Linked DNA regions of Azospirillum brasilense. The protein of the gene in region 1 interacts with the protein of each later gene in a pairwise test. Links are inferred from orthologs where the notes say so. Each region holds a gene or a part of one and is shown on either strand. Other genes may lie near its edges.

Region 1 (3,098 bases):
GCTGCTCCGCCATGAGCGGCGGTACCGGGTGACAGCGGACCAGGCCGGCGATACGCTGGAGCTTCAGCTTCTATAAAAACGGAAGGGACCAACCACCATGGTTCACGCGATCCGCATCCACGACTACGGCGGACCCGAAGCGCTGCGCTGGGACGAGATCGAGGTGGGCGACCCCGGCCCCGGTCAGGTGCGCCTGCGCCAGACCGCCGTCGGGCTGAACTACATCGACACTTATCACCGCTCCGGCGCCTACAAGCTGCCGCAGCTTCCCGCCATCATCGGGACCGAGGGCGCCGGCGTGGTCGAGGCCGTGGGGCCGGACGTGACGACGCTGAAGCCCGGCGACCGGGTGGGTTACGCGCCGCTGATCGGCGCCTACGCCGAATCCCGCCTCGCCCCCGCCGACCGGCTGATCCCGCTGCCGAGCTGGATCGAGGACCGGCAGGCCGCCGCCATGCTGCTCCAGGGCATGACCGCGCAGTTCCTCCTGCGCTCCACCTACGCGGTGCAGCCGGGCGACACCATTCTGGTCCAGGCCGCCGCGGGCGGCGTCGGCCAGATCCTCTGCCAGTGGGCGAAGCATCTGGGCGCCACCGTGATCGGCACGGTCAGCAGCGACGAGAAGGCGGAGCTGGCCCGTGCCGCCGGCTGCGACCATCCCATCGTCTACACGCGCGAGAACTTCGTGAACCGCGTGAAGGATCTGACGGACGGGCAGGGCGTGCCGGTGGTCTATGACGGCGTCGGCAAGACGACCTTCATGGACAGCCTTGACTGCCTGCGGACGCGCGGCTTCATGGTGCTGTTCGGCGCGGCGTCCGGCCCGGTCCCGCCTCTGGACCTCCAGGTCCTGGCTGCCAAGGGCTCGCTCTACGTCACGCGCCCGACCCTGTTCAGCTACGTCGCCAAGCGCGACGACCTGATGGCCAGCGCCGCCGACCTGTTCGAGGTGGTGCATTCCGGCGGGGTGACGATCAACGTCGGCCAGACCTTCGCGTTGCGCGACGCGGCGGAGGCCCACCGGGCGCTGGAGTCCCGCGCCACGACCGGGTCCACGGTGCTGCTGCCGTAAGGTTCAAAGCCCTCTCCCGCCCCGGGAGAGGGAGGGACCCACGCGCGAGTGTGGGAGGGTGAGGGTGTTGGCAAGGACCAGTGCCTTGATCCTCGTGCGACCCTCACCCGCCTGCTTCGCAGGCACCCTCTCCCGAGACGGGAGAGGGAACAACTCATTCGGCGGCCCAGAGCGGGTTCTTCAGCTTCTTCAGAAGCTCCGCATGGGCCGCCAATTCCTCCTCGCTCGGCGCGTGGGCGCGCGGGGCGCGGTAGGGGCGGTCGATGCGGATCGCCGCGGGACCGCCTGCCGCCGGGCCGGAGGCCAGCGCCAGACCGGCCTGACGCCCGCCGCGCAGCTCCAGATACACTTCGGCCAGAAGCTGGGCATCGAGGAGCGCGCCGTGGTAGGTGCGGCTGGAATTGTCCACGCCGAAGCGCTTGCAGAGCGCGTCCAGGGTGGCCGGCGCGCCGGGGAACTTCTGCCGCGCCATCAGCAGCGTGTCGATGGCCCGGTCCTTCGGCATCACCGGATAGCCGGCGATCCGCAGCTCCCAGTTCAGGAAGTGCATGTCGAAGGCCGCGTTGTGGATCACCAGCGGCGCGTCGCCGATGAAGGCCACGAACTCCGCCACCACGTCGTTGAACAGCGGCTTGTCCGACAGGAACTCCGTCGTCAGCCCGTGCACCGCCACGGCGTCCGGCGGCACGTCGCGCTCCGGGTTGACGTAGCAGTGGAAGGTCTTGCCGGTGGCGACGTGGTTGTGCAGCTCGACGCAGCCGATTTCGATCAGCCGGTGCCCTTCCTCGGGCTTGAAGCCGGTCGTTTCCGTATCGAGGACGATCTCACGCATGAACCACCTGTCCGGGCTGGTATCCCCGCGGCGGCCATTGCCGTCCGCGGCGCCGCTTCACGTCGGCGAGGATGTTGCGCAGCGCCCGCCGGGTGGCCCGCCGCCCGTCGCCGGTGTTGACGACATGGTCGGCGCGCCGCCGCTTCTCCGCGTCGGGCATCTGCCGGGCCAGAATAGCGGCGAACTTCTCCGGCGTCATGCCCGGCCGCGCCAGCACCCGTGACTTCTGCACCAGGAAGGGGGCGGTGACCACCACGGTGCGGTCCACCTTGCGCTCCCCGCCGGTCTCGAACAGCAGGGGGATGTCGAGCACCGCCACGCGGACGCGGCGACGCGCCGCCTGCCTCAGGAAGCGCCGCTGTGCCGCCTGCACCGCCGGGTGGAGGATCGCCTCCAGCCGCTTCAGCGCCGCCGGGTTGCCGAAGACCGCCGCGCCCAGAGCCCGCCGGTCCACCGCACCCGCCACGACCACGCCGGGGAAGGCCGCGTCGATGGCTGGCACCGCGGCGCCGTGGCGCCCCAGCAGGCCATGCACCACCGCGTCGCTGTCGCAGACCGGCGCGCCCATGCGCTTCAGCATGCGCGCCGCCGTGCTCTTGCCCATGCCGATGGAGCCGGTCAGTCCCAAGACGATCATCGCGCGACCTCAGCCCTGGAGAACAGCCGTCTTCAGCCCCTCGGTCACCTCCGGCTCCCGGCCGAACCAGGCGGCGAAGCCGGGGCGGGCCTGATGGAGCAGCATGCCGACGCCGTCCACCACCCGGTTGCCGCGGGCCTGCGCCGCGGCCAGCAGCGGAGTCATCAGGGGCGTGTAGACGATGTCGGTGACGACCGCCGAACCGGGCAGGGCACGCAGGTCCAGCTCCAGAGGCGGCTGGCCCGCCATGCCCTGCGTCGTCGTGTTCACCACCAGCGCCGCCCCTTCGAGGAGGGTTTCACGTGAAACCCAATCGGCAACCTCGATGGCGCCGCCGATGTCGGCGGCCAGCTCCTCCGCCCGGGCCCGTGTGCGGTTGACCAGCCAGACCCGTGGCGCGCCCTCGTCGAGGAGCGAGGCGACGACGGCGCGTGCCGCACCGCCGGCCCCGATGACCAGCGCCGGACCGTCCGCGGCGGACCAGCCCGGCGCGCCGCTCCTCAAATTCTCAATGAATCCGAAGCCATCGGTGTTGCGGCCCTCCAGCGACCCGTCCT
Region 2 (4,173 bases), 1.1 Mb from region 1 along the record:
CGAGCCGGTCTTGGTGGCCGGATGCGCCCGCACGACCCAGCCCTTGTTCTGCGCGACGACGCGCCCCGGCGCGTCGGACAGGGGGGAGGCGGGCGTAACGGTCGGCGGCGGCCGGTGGGTCTGCTCCGCGGACGGCGCGGGGGCGCCGGTGGTCTGGCAAGCCGTGAGGAGCGTGGCCGCCAGCACCGCCAGGACGGCGCTGGAGCGGATGCGGCGCATGGAACGGGTCATTCTCGGGTCGTGGCTCTGCCTCTTTCGATAGCACGAACACGCATGATCGGGGAATCTTCCCTTGCCCCCGATCGGGTTGGCGCATCGCCGCATGGCCGGGCCCGCGCTTGGTCCCTTGCAGTGCGGGACGGGATGCGCGACGACTAAGGGGAGACGTCCCCCTTCGCTGGAACCGGTGCCCATCCCCGCCATGCCCCACGCCGACTTCATCCACCTGCGCGTCCATTCCGCCTATTCCCTGTCCGAGGGCGCCATCAAGGTGAAGGAGCTGGTCAAGCTCTGCCAGAAGAAGGAGATGCCGGCGGTCGCCGTGACCGACACCGGCAACCTGTTCGGCGCGCTGGAGTTCGCGCTGGCCGCCGCGGATTCGGGCGTGCAGCCGATCATCGGCACGGTCCTGGGCATCACCCGAGTCGGTCCCGCCAACGGCAAGCCGGGCCTGCCGGGCAAGGCGGCGTCGGCCCCCGACCAGCTCGTCCTGCTCTGCCAGACCGACGAGGGCTACCGGAACCTGATGAAGCTGGTCTCCAAGGCCTTCCTGGAATCCGACCCGATGGCCGGGCCGCAGATCCCGCTGGACGCGCTGGAGGGCCATTCCGCCGGGCTGATCGCGCTGACCGGCGGCCCCGCCGGCTCGGTCGGGCGGCTGCTGGGCGAGGGGCAGAAGGATTTGGCGCTCGACGTTCTGGAGCGGCTGAAGCGGCTGTTCCCCGGCCGCCTCTACGTCGAGCTTCAGCGCCACCGCGACCATTTCGCGGTGATCGAGGACGCCATCGAGCCGGCGCTGATCGACCTCGCCTATGCTCACGATCTGCCGCTGGTCGCCACCAACGACTGCTATTTCGCGACCGAGGACATGTACGAGGCGCACGACGCGCTGCTCTGCATCGCCGAGGGCGCCTACATCAGCCAGACCGAGCGCCGCCGCCTCACCCCCGACCACCGCTTCAAGTCGGCCGAGGAGATGCGGGAGCTGTTCAAGGACCTGCCGGAGGCGGTGGACAACACGGTCGCCATCGCCAAACGCTGCTCCTTCCTGCTGAAGCCGATCAAGCCCATCCTGCCGCCCTTCCCCTGCGAGGGCGGCCGCGACGAGGGGGAGGAGTTGCGCGCCCAGTCCCGCGAGGGTCTGGAGATGCGGCTGAACAGCGTCGTCTACACCCCGGACATGACGCCGGAGCAGCGCGAAGAGACCCGCAAGACCTACTTCGAGCGGCTGGAGTTCGAGCTGGACGTCATCGTGTCGATGAAGTTCCCCGGCTACTTCCTGATCGTGTCGGACTTCATCAAGTGGGCCAAGTCGCACGACATCCCGGTGGGGCCGGGCCGTGGTTCGGGCGCCGGCTCGGTCGTCGCCTGGGCGCTGACCATCACCGACCTGGACCCGCTGCGTTTCGGCCTGCTGTTCGAGCGATTCCTGAATCCCGAACGCGTGTCGATGCCCGACTTCGACGTGGACTTCTGCCAGGACCGCCGCGAAGAGGTGATCCGCTACGTCCAGGACAAGTACGGCTACGACCGCGTCGCCCAGATCATCACCTTCGGTAAGCTGCAGGCCCGCGCCGTGCTGCGCGACGTCGGGCGCGTGCTCCAGATGCCCTACGGGCAGGTGGACAAGATCTGCAAGCTGGTGCCGAACAACCCGGCCAACCCGGTGACGCTCCAGCAGGCGCTCGACAGCGAGGAGATGCTGCGCCAGGCCCGCGACGGCGACGAGACGGTGGCGCGCCTCGTCAACATCGCGCTGAAGCTGGAGGGTCTGTACCGCCACGCCTCGACCCACGCGGCGGGCGTGGTGATCGGCGACCGGCCGCTGCACGATCTGGTGCCGCTGTACCGAGACCCGCGCTCGGACATGCCGGTCACCCAGTTCAACATGAAGTTCGTCGAGCAGGCCGGGCTGGTGAAGTTCGACTTCCTCGGCCTGAAGACGCTGACCGTGCTGAAGACGGCGGTGGACCTGATCCCCGAAAAGCCGGACCTGACCACCGTCACGCTGGACGACGTGAAGAGCTACGAGCTTCTGGGCCGCGCCGAATCGACCGGCGTGTTCCAGCTGGAAAGCTCGGGCATGCGCGACGTGCTGCGCCGGCTGAAGCCGAACCGGCTGGAGGACATCATCGCGCTGGTGTCGCTCTACCGCCCCGGCCCGATGGACAACATCCCCAAATACATCAAGGTGAAGAACGGCGAGGAGCCCGCCGACTACATGAATCCCACCCTGGAGCCGATTCTGAAGGAGACCTTCGGGATCATGATCTACCAGGAGCAGGTCATGCAGATCGCCCAGGTGCTGTCCGGCTATTCGCTGGGCGGCGCCGACCTTCTGCGCCGCGCCATGGGCAAGAAGATCAAGGAGGAGATGGACGCCCAGCGGAAGATCTTCTGCGACGGCGCCGCCGGCCGCGGGGTGGACCCCGACCAAGCCAGCATGATCTTCGACCAAGTGATGAAGTTCGCCGGCTACGGCTTCAACAAGAGCCACGCCGCCGCCTACGCCCTGGTCGCCTACCACACCGCCTATCTGAAGGCGAACCACCCAGTGGAGTTCATGGCGGCGTCGATGACGCTCGACCTCGGCAACACCGACAAGCTGAACGTCTTCCGGCAGGAACTGGTGCGGCTGAAGATCAAGCTGCTGACTCCGGACATCAACAAATCCGACAGCATCTTCGGGGTGGAGGCGCTGCCCGACGGCACTAAGGCGGTGCGCTACGCGCTGGCCGCGGTCAAGGGCGTCGGCCTCCCCGCCATGAGGGCGGTGGTGGAGGAGCGGCGCAGGAACGGTCCCTACAAGAGCCTGTTCGACTTCGCCCGCCGCCTCGACCTGAAGACCATCAACAAGCGCCAGTTGGAGAACCTGACCTGCGCCGGGGCCTTCGACGGCATCAACCCGAACCGCGCCCAAGTCCACGCGGCGCTGGAGACTCTGATCCGCTACGCCCAGGCCGAGGCGGCGGAGCGCGACAGCGGCATCGGCAACCTGTTCGGCGGCGCCGGGGGCGGGCTGAAGGAGCCGGACCTGCCCAAGGTGAAGGAATGGGAGCCGCTGGAGAAGCTGAAGCACGAGTTCGGCGCCATCGGCTTCTACCTGTCCGCCCACCCGCTGGACGCCTTTGCCGGCCCGCTGGCCCGCATGAGGGTGGTGCGGTCGGCGGACCTCGCCACGGCGGTGACCGGCGGCGGCTCGACCCGGCGCAGCGTTGCCGGCATCGTGGTCAGCCGCAAGGAGAAGACCGCGAAGTCGGGCAACCGCTTCGCCTTCGTGGAGCTGTCCGACAGCAGCGGCGGCTATGAGGTGACGGTCTTCTCCGAGGTGCTGGCGACCAACCGCGACCTGCTGGAGGCCGGGCGCCCGGTGCTGATGACCGTGGACGTCCAGATGAACGGCGAGGACATCCGCCTGACCTGCCAGGAAGTCAAGCCGCTGGAGGACGCCGTCGCCCAGGTCTCGGACGGCTTGAAGGTGGTGGTGCGCGACGGTGGGCCAGTGGAGAGCATCCGCGGCATGCTGGAGCGGCTGGCCCGCGGCAAGGGCAAGATCCACCTGCTGGTCGAGATCGACCCGCTGAAGGAGGTGGAGATCCAGCTTCCCGGTTCCTTCAACATCACCAACCAGAGCCGCGCCGCGCTGAAGGCCGTGCCCGGCGTCGTCGAGGTGGTGGAGCTGTAGCAGAAAAGAAATATTTCAGAATTTCAATAAGACTGCGCCCGCGATTTCGTGGTGTTGCGCAGCGATCCCGGTTGGCGCAATGAATTTGCGATGACGGGGTGCGGTTGTCGTGCTATTTTTTGTTTGGGAAGGTGGGTGGTTTCGGGGATTTGGTGACCGTTTTTCTCAGGCAAATGTAAATACATACTGCCGTATGCGGGGCGAGGTCTGGTGCGGAGGCATGGCATGACTGAGCAATGCGTCATCAATGTCGATCTTGCGGACGTGTT
Region 3 (3,087 bases), 480 kb from region 1 along the record:
CACCACGCAGATGGTCGAGCGGTCGCGGCTGTGGTCGGAACAGACGGAGCAGGGGTCGCGGCTGTCGAGGTTGCCGCAGACCGAGCAGTTGCGGATGGCCTCCGCGGCGAGCGCCATGGATTCGGACAGCGGCACCAGCAGGCTGTCGCGGCGCTTCATGAGGTGCAGCGCCGCCCGCCGCGCCGACCGCGGCCCCAGCCCCGGCAGCTTGGACAGGAGCTGGATCAGGCGCTCGATTTCAGGTCCGATCATTCACGGCTTCGTTGTTTTCAAAGGGTGGCCGGGCCGTGCGTTCGGCCCGGCCGCAAACGCTTTAGAACGGCAGCTTCATGCCCGGCGGCAGCTTCATCCCGCCCATCAGGTTCTGGGTCTCGTTGGCTACGTGCTGCTCCACCTTGGCCTTGGCGTCGTTGAAGGCGGCGATGATCAGGTCTTCCAGGACCTCGATGTCCTCCGGATCGACGATCGACTTGTCGAGCTTGATCTTCTTCATCTCGCCCTTGCCGTTGACCGTCACGTTGACCATGCCGGCGCCCGACTGGCCGGTCATCTCGACCTCGCCCAAGCGGGCCTGCATCTCCTGCATCTTGGCCTGCATCTGCTGGGCCTGCTTCATCATCTGGCCGAGGTTCTTCATGGGTCAGAAATCTCCTTCATCGTCGAGCGGGTAATAAACCCCGTCGTCCTGCTGCATGACCATAAGGTCGGGATTCTCCCCGTCATCCGCAACCTGGGGCTCGGCCTCGACCGCCGCCTTGAGATCGCGGACATCGGTGATCTTCGCGCCGGGGAAGGCGTCCAGAACGGCGCGCACCACCGGATGCGCCTCCGCCTCCTCCAGCGCGCGCCTCTGGGCGGCCTGCTCCTGCTGGATCAGCGTCGGCTCGCCCGGCGCGTCCGAGACGATGACGACCCAGCGCTGGCCGGTCCATTCCGTCAACAGTTGGCCGACGCGATTCGGCAGGGTCGCCGGAGCCAGGGTCGTCAGCCGCAGTTCCAGCCGCCCCGGCTCCATGCGCACCAGATGGACGCTGCCGGTCAGGTGGCCGTAGAGCGCGCCCTCGCGCTTCTCCGCGAAGACCTGGACCAGCGTGCGGAAGTCGCGCGGCATCGCCACGCGCTCCTCGTCCGCCACGGCGACGGCCGGCACGGGCTGGACAGCCGGCTGCGGGCTCGGCTGCGCCTGGGCCTGGGCCTGGGCGACGGCGCGCACGGCGGAGCCGCCCACCGCCACCGGCCCGCCACCGGGACCGCGTGGGGCCGAGCCACCGCCTTGACCACCCTGCCCGCCACCGTTCTGCAAATTCTGGAACTGGCGGATCAGGTCGCCCGGAGTCGGCATGTCGGCGGCGTAGGACAGCCGCACGATGACCATCTCCAGCGCCTGCTGCGGCACCGGGGCCGCCTGCACCTCGCCCAGCCCCTTCAGCAGGAGCTGCCACGCGCGGGTCAGCGCCGGCATGCCGAGCTTCGCCGACAGGGCGGCGCCGCGGGTGCGCTCCGCCTCCGGCAGGCCGGGGTCGTTGGCGCTGTCCGGCACGACCTTCAGCCGCGTCAGATTGTGCACGAGGTCGAGAAGGTCCTGGAGGATCACCACCGGATCGGCGCCGACGCGGTGCAGGTCGGACAGCAGGTCCATCGCCTCCGCCGGCTTGGCCGAGACGGCGGCCTCGAACAGGTCGATCACCTTGCTGCGGTCGGCCAGACCCAGCATGTCGCGCACCTGCTGCGCGGTCACCGTGCCGGCGGCCAGCGCGATGGCCTGGTCGAGCAGCGACAGCCCGTCGCGCACCGACCCGTCGGCGGCCCGCGCGATCAGCGCGGCGGCGTCCGGCTCGATCCCCGCCCCCTCCAGGCCGGTGACGCGGGTGAAGTGCTCCTTCAGCACCTGGGCGTCGACGCGCCGCAGGTCGAAGCGCTGGCAGCGCGAGAGCACCGTCACCGGCACCTTGCGGATCTCGGTGGTGGCGAAGACGAACTTCACATGGGCCGGCGGTTCCTCCAGCGTCTTCAGGAGCGCGTTGAACGCGCTCTTGGAGAGCATGTGGACCTCGTCGATGATGTAGAGCTTGTAGCGCGCCGAGACGGGGGCGTAGCGCACGCCGTCGATGATCTCGCGGATGTCGTCCACGCCGGTGTGGCTGGCGGCGTCCATCTCCATCACATCGACGTGGCGGTCCTCGGCGATGGCGCGGCAATTGTCGCAGACGCCGCAGGGCGTCACGGTCGGCCCGCCGGTGCCGTCCGGCCCGGTGCAGTTCAGCGCGCGGGCAATGATGCGGGCGGTGGTCGTCTTGCCCACGCCGCGCACGCCGGTCAGCATGAAGGCCTGGGCGATGCGGCCCGAATTGATGGCGTTGGTCAGGGTGCGGACGAGCGCGTCCTGCCCGATCAGCTCGGCAAAGCTCTTCGGACGGTATTTCCGCGCCAGCACCCGGTAGGCGAGGCCCCCGGACGTCCCGGAAACGGAAGAGGACATATCGGCAACGGTGGTATCGGTCACGCGGCTGGCCCGGTAATCGGCTTCACGACGGAGCGCAGAATAGCGTCACGGCACGGGGCTGTCGCCGTTTCAATTCGCTGCAGGAATTTATGGGGAAGGGTGGGAGGCTGGACGAACGACCCGAGCCGAAACTCGTTACGGCTGCTTCCTTCCGGACCTGACCGGGTTGGCGAGGGACTCGTCCGCCGCCAGCCTCCCGCGCCTTATATCGGCGATCACGCCGCCCCATGCAAGACCAAACTGCGGGCTTTCCGTTTGACGCGGAACGAAAAAGCCCCGCGTCCGGCGGAACGCGGGGCTTTTGCCTGTTTCCCGGATGGGACCGCCGCGCGTTACTGCGGCAGCGGCGCCGGGCTGTCGGACAGGGAGCGCAGATAGGCGATGATGTTCGCCCGCTCCTGGTCCTTCTTGACGCCGGCGAAGGTCATCTTGGTGCCCGGTGCGTAGGCCTTCGGGTCGTAGAGGAAGTGGTTCAGCTCGTCGTAGTTCCAGGGGCCGGCCTTGCCCTTGATGGCGTCGGAATAGGCGAAGCCGTCCAGATGGCCGTGCGGGGCGCCGACGATGCCGTAGAGGTTCGGGCCGAC

The links.
Region 2: the proteins of dnaQ (region 1) and dnaE interact in binary tests that used the Escherichia coli proteins (3 or more experiments, as listed by UniProt). The link is inferred for Azospirillum brasilense from one-to-one orthologs.
Region 3: the proteins of dnaQ (region 1) and D3869_RS05515 interact in binary tests that used the Escherichia coli proteins (3 or more experiments, as listed by UniProt). The link is inferred for Azospirillum brasilense from one-to-one orthologs.

Annotation. Positions count from the first base shown.
Region 1 is NZ_CP032345.1:1,606,448-1,609,545, forward strand. Bases 66-3,017 are described here. They hold dnaQ (DNA polymerase III subunit epsilon), read right to left. Parts: upstream 1,905-3,017; coding sequence 1,227-1,904; downstream 66-1,226. Other genes in these bases: D3869_RS07775 (methylated-DNA--[protein]-cysteine S-methyltransferase), read left to right, coding at 66-76; D3869_RS07780 (quinone oxidoreductase family protein), read left to right, coding at 98-1,072; coaE (dephospho-CoA kinase), read right to left, coding at 1,897-2,541; D3869_RS07795 (shikimate dehydrogenase), read right to left, coding at 2,551-3,017. In the rest of the region: more of D3869_RS07775, read left to right, coding at 1-65; more of D3869_RS07795, read right to left, coding at 3,018-3,098. UniProt on the Escherichia coli protein: DNA polymerase III is a complex, multichain enzyme responsible for most of the replicative synthesis in bacteria. The epsilon subunit contain the editing function and is a proofreading 3'-5' exonuclease.
Region 2 is NZ_CP032345.1:2,754,119-2,758,291, forward strand. Bases 78-4,104 are described here. They hold dnaE (DNA polymerase III subunit alpha), read left to right. Parts: upstream 78-421; coding sequence 422-3,904; downstream 3,905-4,104. Other genes in these bases: D3869_RS13145 (hypothetical protein), read right to left, coding at 78-231. Outside these bases: more of D3869_RS13145, read right to left, coding at 1-77; D3869_RS33445 (MBL fold metallo-hydrolase), read left to right, coding at 4,130-4,173. UniProt on the Escherichia coli protein: DNA polymerase III is a complex, multichain enzyme responsible for most of the replicative synthesis in bacteria. This DNA polymerase also exhibits 3' to 5' exonuclease activity. The alpha chain is the DNA polymerase catalytic subunit.
Region 3 is NZ_CP032345.1:1,122,295-1,125,381, forward strand. Bases 73-3,013 are described here. They hold D3869_RS05515 (DNA polymerase III subunit gamma/tau), read right to left. Parts: upstream 2,504-3,013; coding sequence 641-2,503; downstream 73-640. Other genes in these bases: recR (recombination mediator RecR), read right to left, coding at 73-252; D3869_RS05510 (YbaB/EbfC family nucleoid-associated protein), read right to left, coding at 314-637; D3869_RS05525 (c-type cytochrome), read right to left, coding at 2,836-3,013. In the rest of the region: more of recR, read right to left, coding at 1-72; more of D3869_RS05525, read right to left, coding at 3,014-3,087. UniProt on the Escherichia coli protein: Part of the beta sliding clamp loading complex, which hydrolyzes ATP to load the beta clamp onto primed DNA to form the DNA replication pre-initiation complex.